Linked DNA regions of Natronosporangium hydrolyticum. The protein of the gene in region 1 interacts with the protein of each later gene in a pairwise test. Links are inferred from orthologs where the notes say so. Each region holds a gene or a part of one and is shown in the gene's direction. Other genes may lie near its edges.

The links. The genes of interacting proteins can lie anywhere in the genome.
Region 2: the proteins of aceE (region 1) and nth interact in binary tests that used the Escherichia coli proteins (3 or more experiments, as listed by UniProt). The link is inferred for Natronosporangium hydrolyticum from one-to-one orthologs.

What each region holds. Positions count from the first base shown.
Region 1 is NZ_CP070499.1:3,808,043-3,813,908, forward strand. Bases 1-3,298 are described here. They hold aceE (pyruvate dehydrogenase (acetyl-transferring), homodimeric type), read left to right. Parts: upstream 1-344; coding sequence 345-3,098; downstream 3,099-3,298. Other genes in these bases: JQS43_RS17060 (YjbQ family protein), read right to left, coding at 1-234; JQS43_RS17070 (FAD-binding protein), read left to right, coding at 3,095-3,298. Outside these bases: more of JQS43_RS17070, read left to right, coding at 3,299-4,363; JQS43_RS17075 (diguanylate cyclase), read left to right, coding at 4,539-5,866. UniProt on the Escherichia coli protein: Component of the pyruvate dehydrogenase (PDH) complex, that catalyzes the overall conversion of pyruvate to acetyl-CoA and CO(2).
Region 2 is NZ_CP070499.1:5,352,732-5,357,883, reverse strand. Bases 1,378-4,113 are described here. They hold nth (endonuclease III), read left to right. Parts: upstream 1,378-2,268; coding sequence 2,269-2,958; downstream 2,959-4,113. Other genes in these bases: JQS43_RS24280 (NUDIX hydrolase), read left to right, coding at 3,602-4,113; JQS43_RS24285 (TlpA family protein disulfide reductase), read left to right, coding at 2,997-3,605; JQS43_RS24295 (CapA family protein), read left to right, coding at 1,378-2,151. Outside these bases: JQS43_RS24300 (Crp/Fnr family transcriptional regulator), read right to left, coding at 29-706; more of JQS43_RS24295, read left to right, coding at 946-1,377; more of JQS43_RS24280, read left to right, coding at 4,114-4,255; JQS43_RS24275 (MarP family serine protease), read left to right, coding at 4,260-5,152. UniProt on the Escherichia coli protein: DNA repair enzyme that has both DNA N-glycosylase activity and AP-lyase activity. The DNA N-glycosylase activity releases various damaged pyrimidines from DNA by cleaving the N-glycosidic bond, leaving an AP (apurinic/apyrimidinic) site.

The sequences.
Region 1 (5,866 bases):
TCCGTGCCGGTGCCGCCAGCGGTCGTCGCTGGGCAGCACCTCCTGCAACGCCGCCAGTAGGTCCGGCTCGGTGCCCGACCCGGTCTCGATCACCGCCAGGCCGGCGGTGGCGTGCGGCACGAAGACGTGCAGCAGCCCATCCCCCTCGCCGGCCACGAACTGCTGCGCCTCGGCGGTGATGTCGCGCACCGTCTCGGCCGACCCGGTCTGCACGGTGATCACCTCAGTGCGCATACCCCGAGTGTGCCCCGGCGCAGTTCAACGGTTCACAGCAGGGTGAGGTGACGCGCGGTGGTCGGGCTTGGCAGGATAGAAGTGCGACCCATGACGACTGAGGAGTTCCCGTGGCCACTGAACCCACCCGTGCCACCCCGCGCCGGCCGGTCATCAGCGATGGCCTACCCAGCCAGCTGCCGGATATCGACCCGGAAGAGACCGGTGAATGGGTCGAATCGCTCGACGGCGTGATCGACGCTGGCGGCCCCAAGCGCGCCCGTTACGTGATGTTGCGGCTGTTGGAGCGGGCGCGGGAGCGTCAGGTCGGAGTGCCGCCGCTGACCACCACCGACTACCTCAACTCGATCCCGCCCGAGCGGGAGCCATGGTTCCCCGGCGATGAGCACACCGAACGCCGCATCCGGGCGTACATCCGGTGGAACGCCGCGATGATGGTGCACCGGGCGCAGCGGCCGGACGTGGGTGTCGGAGGTCACATCTCCACCTATGCGTCGGCCGCCGCCCTCTACGAGGTCGGGTTCAACCACTTCTTCCGCGGCAAGCAGCACGCCGGCGGCGGTGACCAGATCTTCTTCCAGGGCCACGCCTCCCCCGGCATCTACGCCCGGGCGTTCCTGGAGGGGCGGCTCTCGGAGCAGAAGCTCGACGGGTTCCGGCAGGAGCTGTCCCACCCGGGCGGTGGCCTGTCCAGCTACCCGCACCCGCGGCTGATGCCCGACTTCTGGGAGTTCCCCACGGTCTCGATGGGGCTGGGCGCGATCAACGCGGTCTACCAGGCCCGGTTCAACCGCTACCTGCACCACCGGGGCGTCAAGGACACCTCTGACCAGCAGGTATGGGCCTTCCTCGGCGACGGCGAGATGGACGAGCCGGAGTCGCTCGGCGCGGTCGCCATGGCCGCCCGCGAGGAGCTCGACAACCTGACCTTCGTCATCAACTGCAACCTGCAGCGCCTCGACGGCCCAGTGCGCGGCAACGGCAAGGTCATCCAGGAGCTGGAGTCGTTCTTCCGCGGCGCCGGCTGGAACGTGATCAAGGTGATCTGGGGTCGGGAGTGGGACCCGCTGCTCGCCGCCGATGTCGACGGCGCCCTGGTCAACCTGATGAACAAAACCCCCGACGGCGACTACCAGACCTACAAGGCCGAGTCCGGCGCCTATGTACGGGAGCACTTCTTCGGTCGCGACCAGCGCACCCGCAAGATGGTCGAGGACATGACCGACGACGAGATCTGGGGCCTCAAGCGGGGTGGTCACGACTACCGCAAGCTGTACGCGGCGTACCAGGCGGCGGTCAACCACACCGGGCAGCCGACGGTGATCCTCGCCAAGACCATCAAGGGGTGGACGCTCGGCTCGCAGTTCGAGGGGCGCAACGCCACCCACCAGATGAAGAAGCTGACCCTGGATGATCTGAAGACCTTCCGGGACCGGCTCTACCTGGACATCCCCGACTCGGCGCTGGAAGACAACCCGTACCTCCCGCCGTACTACCGGCCGGAGGAGGGCTCCGACGAGCTCGCCTACCTCAAAGAGCGGCGGGACGCGCTGGGCGGCTCGGTGCCCACCCGCAACACCACCACGATCCCGCTGTCGCTGCCCGGCCCGAAGCCGTACGACTCGATCAAGGGCGGCTCCGGTAAGCAGTCGGTCGCCACCACGATGGCCTTCGTCCGGCTGCTCAAGGAGCTGATGAAGGACAAGAACATCGGCGCCCGCTGGGTGCCGATCATCCCCGACGAGGCCCGGACCTTCGGGATGGACTCGCTCTTCCCGACCGCCAAGATCTACTCCCCGCACGGGCAGAACTACACCCCGGTCGACCGGGAGCTGTTCCTGTCCTACAAGGAGGCGACCGCCGGGCAGATTCTCCACGAGGGGATCACCGAAGCCGGGTCGGTGGCGTCGTTCACCGCCGCCGGTTCCGCGTACGCCACCCACGGCGAGCCGATGATCCCGATGTACATCTTCTACTCGATGTTCGGGTTCCAGCGCACCGCCGACGCCCTGTGGGCCGCCGCCGACCAGCTCGTCCGCGGGTTCATGCTCGGCGCCACCGCGGGACGCACCACGCTCAACGGTGAGGGGCTGCAGCACGAGGACGGGCATTCGCTGCTGCTGGCGGCGACCAACCCGGCGGTGGTCACCTACGACCCCGCCTTCTCCTACGAGATCGCTCACATCGTCGAGGACGGCCTGCGCCGGATGTACGGCGAGGAGCAGGAGAACATCTTCTACTACCTCACCGTCTACAACGAGCCGGTGCCGCAGCCCCCGCAGCCGGACGACCTCGACGTCGCCGGGCTGCTGCAGGGCCTCTACAAGTGCCGCCCCGCCGAGGTCTCCGGACCGCGGGCGCAGCTGCTCGCCTCGGGCACCGGCATGCAGTGGGCACTGCGGGCGCAGGAGCTGCTAGCGCAGGACTGGGGAGTCGCCGCCGACGTCTGGTCGGCCACCTCGTGGACCGAGCTGCGCCGGGAGGCGGTCGACTGCGAGGAGCACAACCTGCTGCACCCGGACGCCGAGGCCCGCACCCCGTATGTGACCCGGGCGCTGTCCGACGCGCCGGGCCCGAAGGTGGCGGTCTCGGACTTCATGCAGGCGGTGCCGGACCTGATCGCCCGCTGGGTGCCGGGTTCCTACACCTCGCTGGGCACCGACGGCTTCGGGCTCTCCGACACCCGCGGGGCGCTGCGCCGCCACTTCCACGTCGACGCCGAGTCGGTGGTGGTGGCGACCCTGCGCCAGCTGGCCCTCGCGGGTGAGGTGCCGGCGACGGTGGCGGCCGAAGCGGCGGCGAAGTACGCCATCGGCGATGTCACCGCCGCCCCGGTCGGGGAGACCGCCGGCTCGTCCGAGTGAGCGTCAGCAACTGGGCGGGCAACGTCACCTTCGGCGCCGGCCGGGTCCACCGGCCGGCGACCGTCGGTGAGCTGCGGCGGCTGGTCGCCGGTGCCGACCGGGTCCGCGCCCTCGGCACCGGACACTCGTTCAACCGGATCGCCGACACCACCGGCGACCTGGTCTCGGTCGCCGGGTTGCCGGCCACGATCGAGATCGACCGGGAGCGGGCAGCAGTCACGGTCGCGGCCGGGGTCCGCTACGGCGAGCTGGTGGCGGAGCTGCACCAGGCCGGGTTCGCGCTGCCGAGCCTCGCCTCGCTGCCGCACATCTCGGTCGCGGGGGCCTGCGCCACCGGCACCCACGGTTCCGGCGACGGTATCGGCAACCTGGCCACCCTGGTCTCCGCGCTGGAGCTGGTCACCGCCGACGGCGAACTGGTCGAGTTGCGCCGCGACGTCGACGGGGACCGGTTCTCGGCCGCCGTGGTCGGGCTGGGTGCGCTCGGGGTGGTCACCAGCCTCACGCTGGACCTGGTCCCGACCTTCCAGATCCGGCAGTACGTCTACGAACAGCTGCCCCACCAGACGCTCGCCGACCGGTTCGACGAAGTGTTCCGGGCCGCGTACAGCGTCAGCGTCTTCACCGGCTGGGACGGGCCGCACGCCCGGCAGGTGTGGCACAAGCACCGGCTGCCCGACCCCGACGATGCGCCGGCGGCCGCTGCGGCCCCGGAGTGGCTCGGTGCCCGGCTCGCCGACGGTCCCCGGCACCCGGTGCCCGGGGCGTCGCCGGTGCACTGCACCGACCAACTGGGCGAGCCCGGCCCGTGGCACCTGCGGCTGCCACATTTCCGGCTGGATTTCACCCCCAGCAGCGGCCAGGAGCTGCAGTCGGAGTATTTCGTCGCCCGCCAGCGGGCACCCGAGGCGCTGGCGGCGCTCGAGCGGATCTCCGACCGGATCGCACCGGTGCTGCAGATCAGCGAGGTTCGCACGATCGCCGCCGATGAGCTGTGGCTCAGCCCGTGTTATCGGCGCGACAGCGTCGCCTGCCACTTCACCTGGATCGCCGACACCGAGGCAGTGACACCGGTGGTGGCCGCGGTCGAGGAGCAGCTGGCGCCGTTCGCGGCCCGCCCGCACTGGGGGAAGGTCTTCGGCATGCCCCCCGCGACGCTGCGGGGGCGCTATCCGCGACTGCCGGAGTTCGCGGCGCTCGCCCGTGAGTTCGACCCGGCGGGCAAGTTCCGGAACGACTTCCTCGACCGGTATCTCCCCGGCTGACTACCTCGCCGACTGATCCGAACGGTTTGGGGATGGGCGTGGTGGCGCTGGCAACCACAGCCATCCCGCCCTCTCGCCGATCGCGGGTCGCCGGCCGAAGTTCGCTCGCATTCATCCGGCAACTGGTGTAGACAGGTATAGCGGAAAGTATCGGGGAGGCGGCGGAGCGTAGAGGATGACTACTGACGGCGGGCCGGCGACCCAGGCTCCGCCCATCCGACCGGTCCGGGTGGAGGTGCTCCACGAGAGCGAGCGCACCCGGGTCACCCGGCTGCACCTGCCACCGGACGGCACGGCGCCGCGGCGGCTGATCCGGAAGGAGCCCCGCGGGCCAGGGGCCGGCGATCGCCTCCGCCACGAACAGGCGATCCTGAGTCGGCTCGACGACGTGGCCGGGGTCGCCCACCTCGCCCCCAGCCAGCCGTACCCGGGGTCGCTGCTGCTCACCGACGCCGGCGCCCAAGTGCTCGCCGCGGTCGCCACCCCGATGGAGCCGGTGGGGCTGGGCCGGCTCGCGCTCGCGCTCGCGCGGGCGGTCGCCGCCCTGCACCGGGCCGGGGTGGTGCACCGGGACATCAATCCGGCCAACATCGTGCTCGGGGAGTCCGCCGCCACCGGCGGCGACCCCGCCCCGAGTCTGATCGACTTCACGCTGGCCACCACCGCCTCGGAGGTGCGGCCCGCGTTCACCCACCTCAACGAGATCATCGGCACCCTGCCCTACCTGGCGCCGGAGCAGACCGGTCGGGCCGGTCGCCCGGTCGATCAGCGAGCCGACCTCTACGCACTGGGCGCCACCCTCTACGAGTTGGCGACCGGCTCGCCCCCCTTCGGCTCCGGCGATCCGCTCCGGCTCAGCCACGACCACCTGGCTAAGGTGCCGACGCCGCCGCGGGAGGTCAATCCGGCGGTCTCGGCGGACCTCTCCGGCGTGATCATGCACTTGCTGGAGAAGGAGCCAGACAATCGGTACCAAACCGCCGATGGGTTGGTGCATGACCTGGTTCAGCTCACCGACGGCCACCCCGGGCCGCTGCGCATCGGAGAGCGCGACTATCCACTGCGGATCCGGCCACCGTCCCGACTGGTCGGGCGGGAAGCAGAACTCGACAGCCTGGCCAAGGCGCTGCGGGAGACCATCGCCGGCTCCCCACGTAGCGTGCTCATCGACGGTGTTCCCGGCGTCGGCAAGAGTTCGCTCATCGACGAACTGCGCCCGGTGGTCACCGCCCACAACGGCTGGTTCGTCGCCGGCAAGTTCGACCCGTACCGTCGCGACCAGGAGTTCGAGGCGTCCTGGCAGGCGTTCCGGCAGCTCGGCCGGTTGCTGTTGGCGGAGTCCGAGGAGACCCTCGCCGACCTGCGGCCGCGGCTGCTGACCGCGATGGGGCCGAACGCTGGGCTGTTGGCGGCGCTGCATCCGGAGTTCGCCACACTGCTCAACGTCTCCCCGGACCCGAACGTAGAGGATCCGCTCGCCACCTCCGCCCGGCTGCAGCGGAT
Region 2 (5,152 bases), 1.5 Mb from region 1 along the record:
CGGACTGTCGGGGCGGCCGTCGAGCGGGTCAGACGCGGGCGCGTCGCGCCAGCCGCTCCGGGTCGAGAATGATCACGCTCTTGCCGTCCAGCCGCAGCCAGCCGCGGGAGGCGAAGTCGGCGAGCGCCTTATTGACCGTCTCCCGGGATGCCCCCACCAGCTGGGCCAGCTCCTCCTGAGTGAGGTCGTGGGTGACCCGCAGCACGCCGCCGTCGCGGGTGCCGAACCGACTCGCCAACTGGAGCAGGTTTTTGGCGACCCGGCCGGGCACGTCGGTGAAGATAAGGTCGGCCTTTTCGTCGTTGGTGCGGCGCAGCCGCCGGGCCACCACCCGCAGCAACTGCTCGGCGATCTCCGGCCGGTTCGCCAACCACGGTCGCAGCGCCTGCTTGCGCAGCCGGGCCAGCTTGGTGTCGACCACCGCGGTGACCGTGGCGGTGCGCGGCCCCGGATCGAACAGCGACAACTCGCCGACCATGTCCGATGGGCCCATCACCGCGATCAGGTTCTGCCGGCCGTCGGCGGCCCGCCGGCCGAGCTTCACCTTGCCGGTGAGCACGATGTAAAGGCTGTCGCCCGGCTCGCCCTCGTTGAAGACCACGTCGCTCTTGCGGACCTCGACGGTCTCCATCTCCTTGGCGAGCGCCTCAGCGGCTTCCGGGTCCACCCCCTGGAAGATCCCGCTGCGGGCAAGTACCTCGTCCATCGCGCACCTCCATGCATGCGCGGATCCCGCGCAGCAACAGTCTAGGCGCTGCCGCGCCGAACCCCACAACCACCCGGTAGGGGTGGTAGTCGCAAACGCAGGCTAGCCGCGGGTACCCCGGATTCGCAGCCAGCCGAGTGACCTCGCTGACGCGTGCTACCAACGGAGCGTATGCGACAGGTATCCTCAGCCGGGCGGAGTGTCCGCAGAGCGTCCCCCACAGCCTCCGGTGAGTTATCATGCCCGTCCCGTCCTACCGCCCGCCGCCAGCCGACGCACCATCGCGGCGGGGCGTGCCCCGCCGATTATTCATCGGGGCCGCCGCGGCAGTAACGGCCGCGCTGCTGCTCGGCCTCGGCGCGGCGAGCCTGTTCGGTGACCGGTTCGCCCGCGCTGGCGACCCGGCCGGCCAGTGGCGGTCGCCGACCGAGACCGTTGCCCCGACCCAGCCCAGCCCGGTGCCCACCACCCCACCGGCCGCGGCGGTGACCCTCTCCGCCACCGGCGACATCGTGCTCGGCGACGAAGGGCGGCTCCCGGCGGACGACGGCGCCGGCTTCTTCGCCCAGGTGGTCGACGCGCTCGCCGCCGATCTGGTGATGGGCAACCTGGAGCAGCCGCTCACCGAGGACACCGGCCACGAGAAGTGCCCGGAGGAGGCCACCGCCTGCCACGCGTTCCGGGCCCCGCCCCACTACGCAGCGCACCTGCGCGACGGCGGCTTCGACCTGATGAACCTCGCCAACAACCACGGCAACGACTTCGGTCCGGCCGGCCGCGAAAACACCCGGGCCGCGCTGGCCGACCACGGCATCGCCCACACCGGCGAGCGGGAAGAGATCACCGTCGTCTCGGCCGCCGGGGTCGAGGTGGCCGTGGTGGGCTTCAGCCCGTACGCCTGGACCAACGACCTGAACGACCACGGCCAGGCGTCGGCGGTGGTCGCCCGCGCCGCCGACCAGGCCGACCTGGTGGTGGTGCAGGTGCATATGGGGGCGGAGGGCGCCGACGCCACCCGGGTCTCCCCCGGCCCGGAGGAGTACTACGGCGAGCAGCGGGGCGACCCGATGGCGTTCGCCCGGGCGGTGGTCGACGCCGGCGCCGACCTGGTGGTCGGCCACGGCCCGCACGTGCTGCGCGGGCTGGAGTTCTACCAGGGCCGGCTGATCGCCTACAGCCTGGGCAACTTCGCCGGTGGCGGCGGCACCCTCAACGCCGCCGGCCCGCTCGGGCTGGGTGCGGTGTTGCGGGTGTCACTACACGCCGACGGCGGGTTCGCCGCCGGCCAGCTGGTCTCGACCCACATGTACGACGCGGGTCTGCCCCGCCCCGATCCGGAGCAGCGGGGCTTGGAGCTGGTCCGCGACGTCACCGCGCTGGACTTTCCCGAGACCGGTGCGCAGCTCGGACCGGACGGCGAGATCACGCCGCCGTCGGTGGGCTGACGTAGGCTGGCCGGCGTGGCGAAGGCGGCGAATCGGCGAGCGGCGGCGGGAGCGACCCCCCAGCGGTTCGACGATGACTCGGAGACCCCCCTGGCCCGTACCCGCCGCGCCCGGCGGATGGCCCGCGAGCTGGCGGTGATCCACCCGGACGCCCACTGCGAGCTCGACCACCAGACCCCGCTCCAGTTGACCGTCGCCACCATCCTCTCCGCGCAGACCACCGACGTCCGGGTCAACGAGGTGAGCCCGAAGCTGTTCGCCCGCTACCCGACCGCCGCCGACTACGCTGCGGCCGACCGGGGCGAGCTGGAGGAGCTGCTGCGGCCGACCGGTTTCTTCCGAAACAAGGCCGATGCGCTGATCAAGTTGGGGCAGCAGCTGGTCGAGCGGTACGACGGCGACGTGCCGGGCCAGATGGCCGAGCTTCGCACCCTGCCCGGGGTGGGCCGCAAGACCGCCAACGTGATCCTCGGCAACGCCTTCGGCGTACCCGGCCTCACCGTCGACACCCACTTCGCCCGACTGGTCCGCCGCTGGCGCTGGACCGAGCAGACCGATCCAATCAAGATCGAGCAGGCGGTCGGTGAGCTGCTCCCCAAGCGCGACTGGACCATGTTCTCGCATCGGGTGATCTTCCACGGTCGGCGGGTGTGTCACGCCCGCAAGCCGGCGTGTGGCGCGTGTTCGCTGGCCCGCTGGTGCCCGGCCTACGGGTCCGGCCCCACCGACCGGGACACCGCGGTGATGTTGCTCAAGGGCCCCCGGGCGGCCGAGTTGGCCGCGTTGACCGACGCCGAGGTCGGGTGAGCGCTGTGTCGAGGTCGGTTCGCGGAGCCGCCGTGGCGATGGCTGCGGCGCTGCTGCTCGCCGCCTGCGGTAACGATGGCGGCGGCGAGCCGGTCGACGACGGCGGGCCACCCGAGGTGGCCTCGCCGCTGGCCGAGTGTGACGAGCTCACCGCCCCACCCGACGGCGAGTCCCCCCCGGCCGCCGGCGGCGAGCCGTCCCCGGGCGGCGGCACCGACCAGTTGCCCGAGCTGACCCTGCCTTGCTTCACCGGGGACGAGCCGGTCGAGTTGACCGCCCTACGAGGGCCGGCAGTGGTCAATCTCTGGGCCAGCTGGTGCCCCCCGTGCCGGGAGGAGCTGCCGGCGCTGCAGCGCTACGCCGACCTGACCACCGGCCAGGTGCACGTGGTGGGGGTGGTGAGCGAGGACACCCGGCCCCGGGCGGCGTCGCTCGCCGAGGATCTGGCGCTGGACTTCCCATCGCTCTACGATCGCGGCGGCGACCTGCTCGCCAGCCTCGGCCTGATGAATCTGCCGATCACCCTGTTCATCGACGACGCTGGCGAACTCGTCTACCTCCACCTCGCCCGCCCGTACGACGCGGCGGAGCTGGCCGAGCTGGTGGCCGAACACCTCGGCGTCCCGCCGCCGGAGGGGCTGGCGTGACCGACTCCCTGCCCGACTGGTGGCAGCCGCTGGCGAGCCGGGCCGCCACCGCCGTAACCGCCGACTTCACCCGCTGGCCCACGCCGGCTGGGCGGGGGCGCCCGAGCGCGGTGCTGGTCCTGCTCGGCGAGGAGCCCGGTGCCGGGCCGGACGTGCTGCTATTGGAACGGGCCGCCACCATGCGCACCCACGCCGGCCAGGTCGCCTTCCCGGGCGGCGCCGCCGACCCGGGCGACCCCGGCGCGACCGGCACCGCGCTGCGGGAGGCGACCGAGGAGGTCGGCCTGGATCCCGGCAGCGCCACCGTGGTGACGGAGCTTCCCCAGCTGTGGATTCCGGTAAGCGACTTTGTGGTCACTCCGGTGCTGGCCTGGTGGCATGCCCCGCATCAGGTCTACCCCCGGGCCACCGACGAAGTGTCGCGGGTGGCCCGGTTGCCGGTCGCCGCGCTCGCCGACCCGGCCAACCGGTTGCGGGTCCGCCACCCGAGCGGATATGTCGGTCCCGCCTTCTCCGTGGATGGCTTGCTGGTGTGGGGTTTCACCGCCGGGGTGCTCGCCACCCTGCTGGAGTTGGCCGGCTGGGCGAGACCGTGGTCACAGGACAGAGTCGATGACCTGCCCCGTGAGCAAGCCTGGCCCGTACGCTAAAGCAGTGTCAGTGGTCGACGTCGTCCTAGTCGTGCTCATGCTGATGTTCGCGATCAGCGGCTACCGGCAGGGTTTCGTGGTCGGGATCCTCTCCTTCGCCGGCTTCTTCGCCGGTGCCCTGCTCGGGCTCCAGCTGGGCCCGATCTTCGCCCGCCAGATGGAGGCGGACATCCACCGGGTGGTGGTGGCGCTGCTGGCGGTGTTCGGCCTGGCGGTGCTGGGCCAGGTGCTCGCCGGCTGGCTCGGTTCCCGGCTGCGGGGGATCATCCGGAGCCGGCCCGGCCAGAAGCTCGACGACGCCGGCGGCGCGGTGGTGTCGCTGGTGGCGGTGGCGTTGGTCGCCTGGCTGGTGGCGGTGCCGTTGGCCTCGTCGTCCGTGCCCTGGCTGGCCAAGTCGGTGCGGGACTCGGCGGTGCTGGGCGGCATCGACCGGTTGATGCCGCCGCCGGCGCAGGCGCTGTCGAACGCGTTACGCGACGCGGTCGACACTCGTGGCTTTCCGGATGTGTTCGGTGGCCTGACCCCCACCCGGGTACGAGAAGTGGCGCCACCGGATTCGGCGCTGGCGGTCCACCCAGTGGTAGGCCAGGCGGCCGAGTCGGTGGTCAAGGTGGTGGGCAGCGCGCCGAGCTGTTCCCGGCGGATCGAGGGCTCCGGCTTCGTCTACTCCGCCGAGTATGTGATGACCAACGCGCATGTGGTGGCGGGCACCCGCTCGGTGGGGGTGGAGCTCGCGGGCCAGCCCTACGACGCCACCGTGGTGGTCTACGACCCGGACCGGGACCTGGCGGTGCTGCACGTGCCCGGCCTGGGCGCCCCGGTGTTGCCGTTCACCGAGGTGCAGTTCGACAACGGCGACGACGCGATCGTGCTCGGTTTCCCGCTGGACGGACCGTT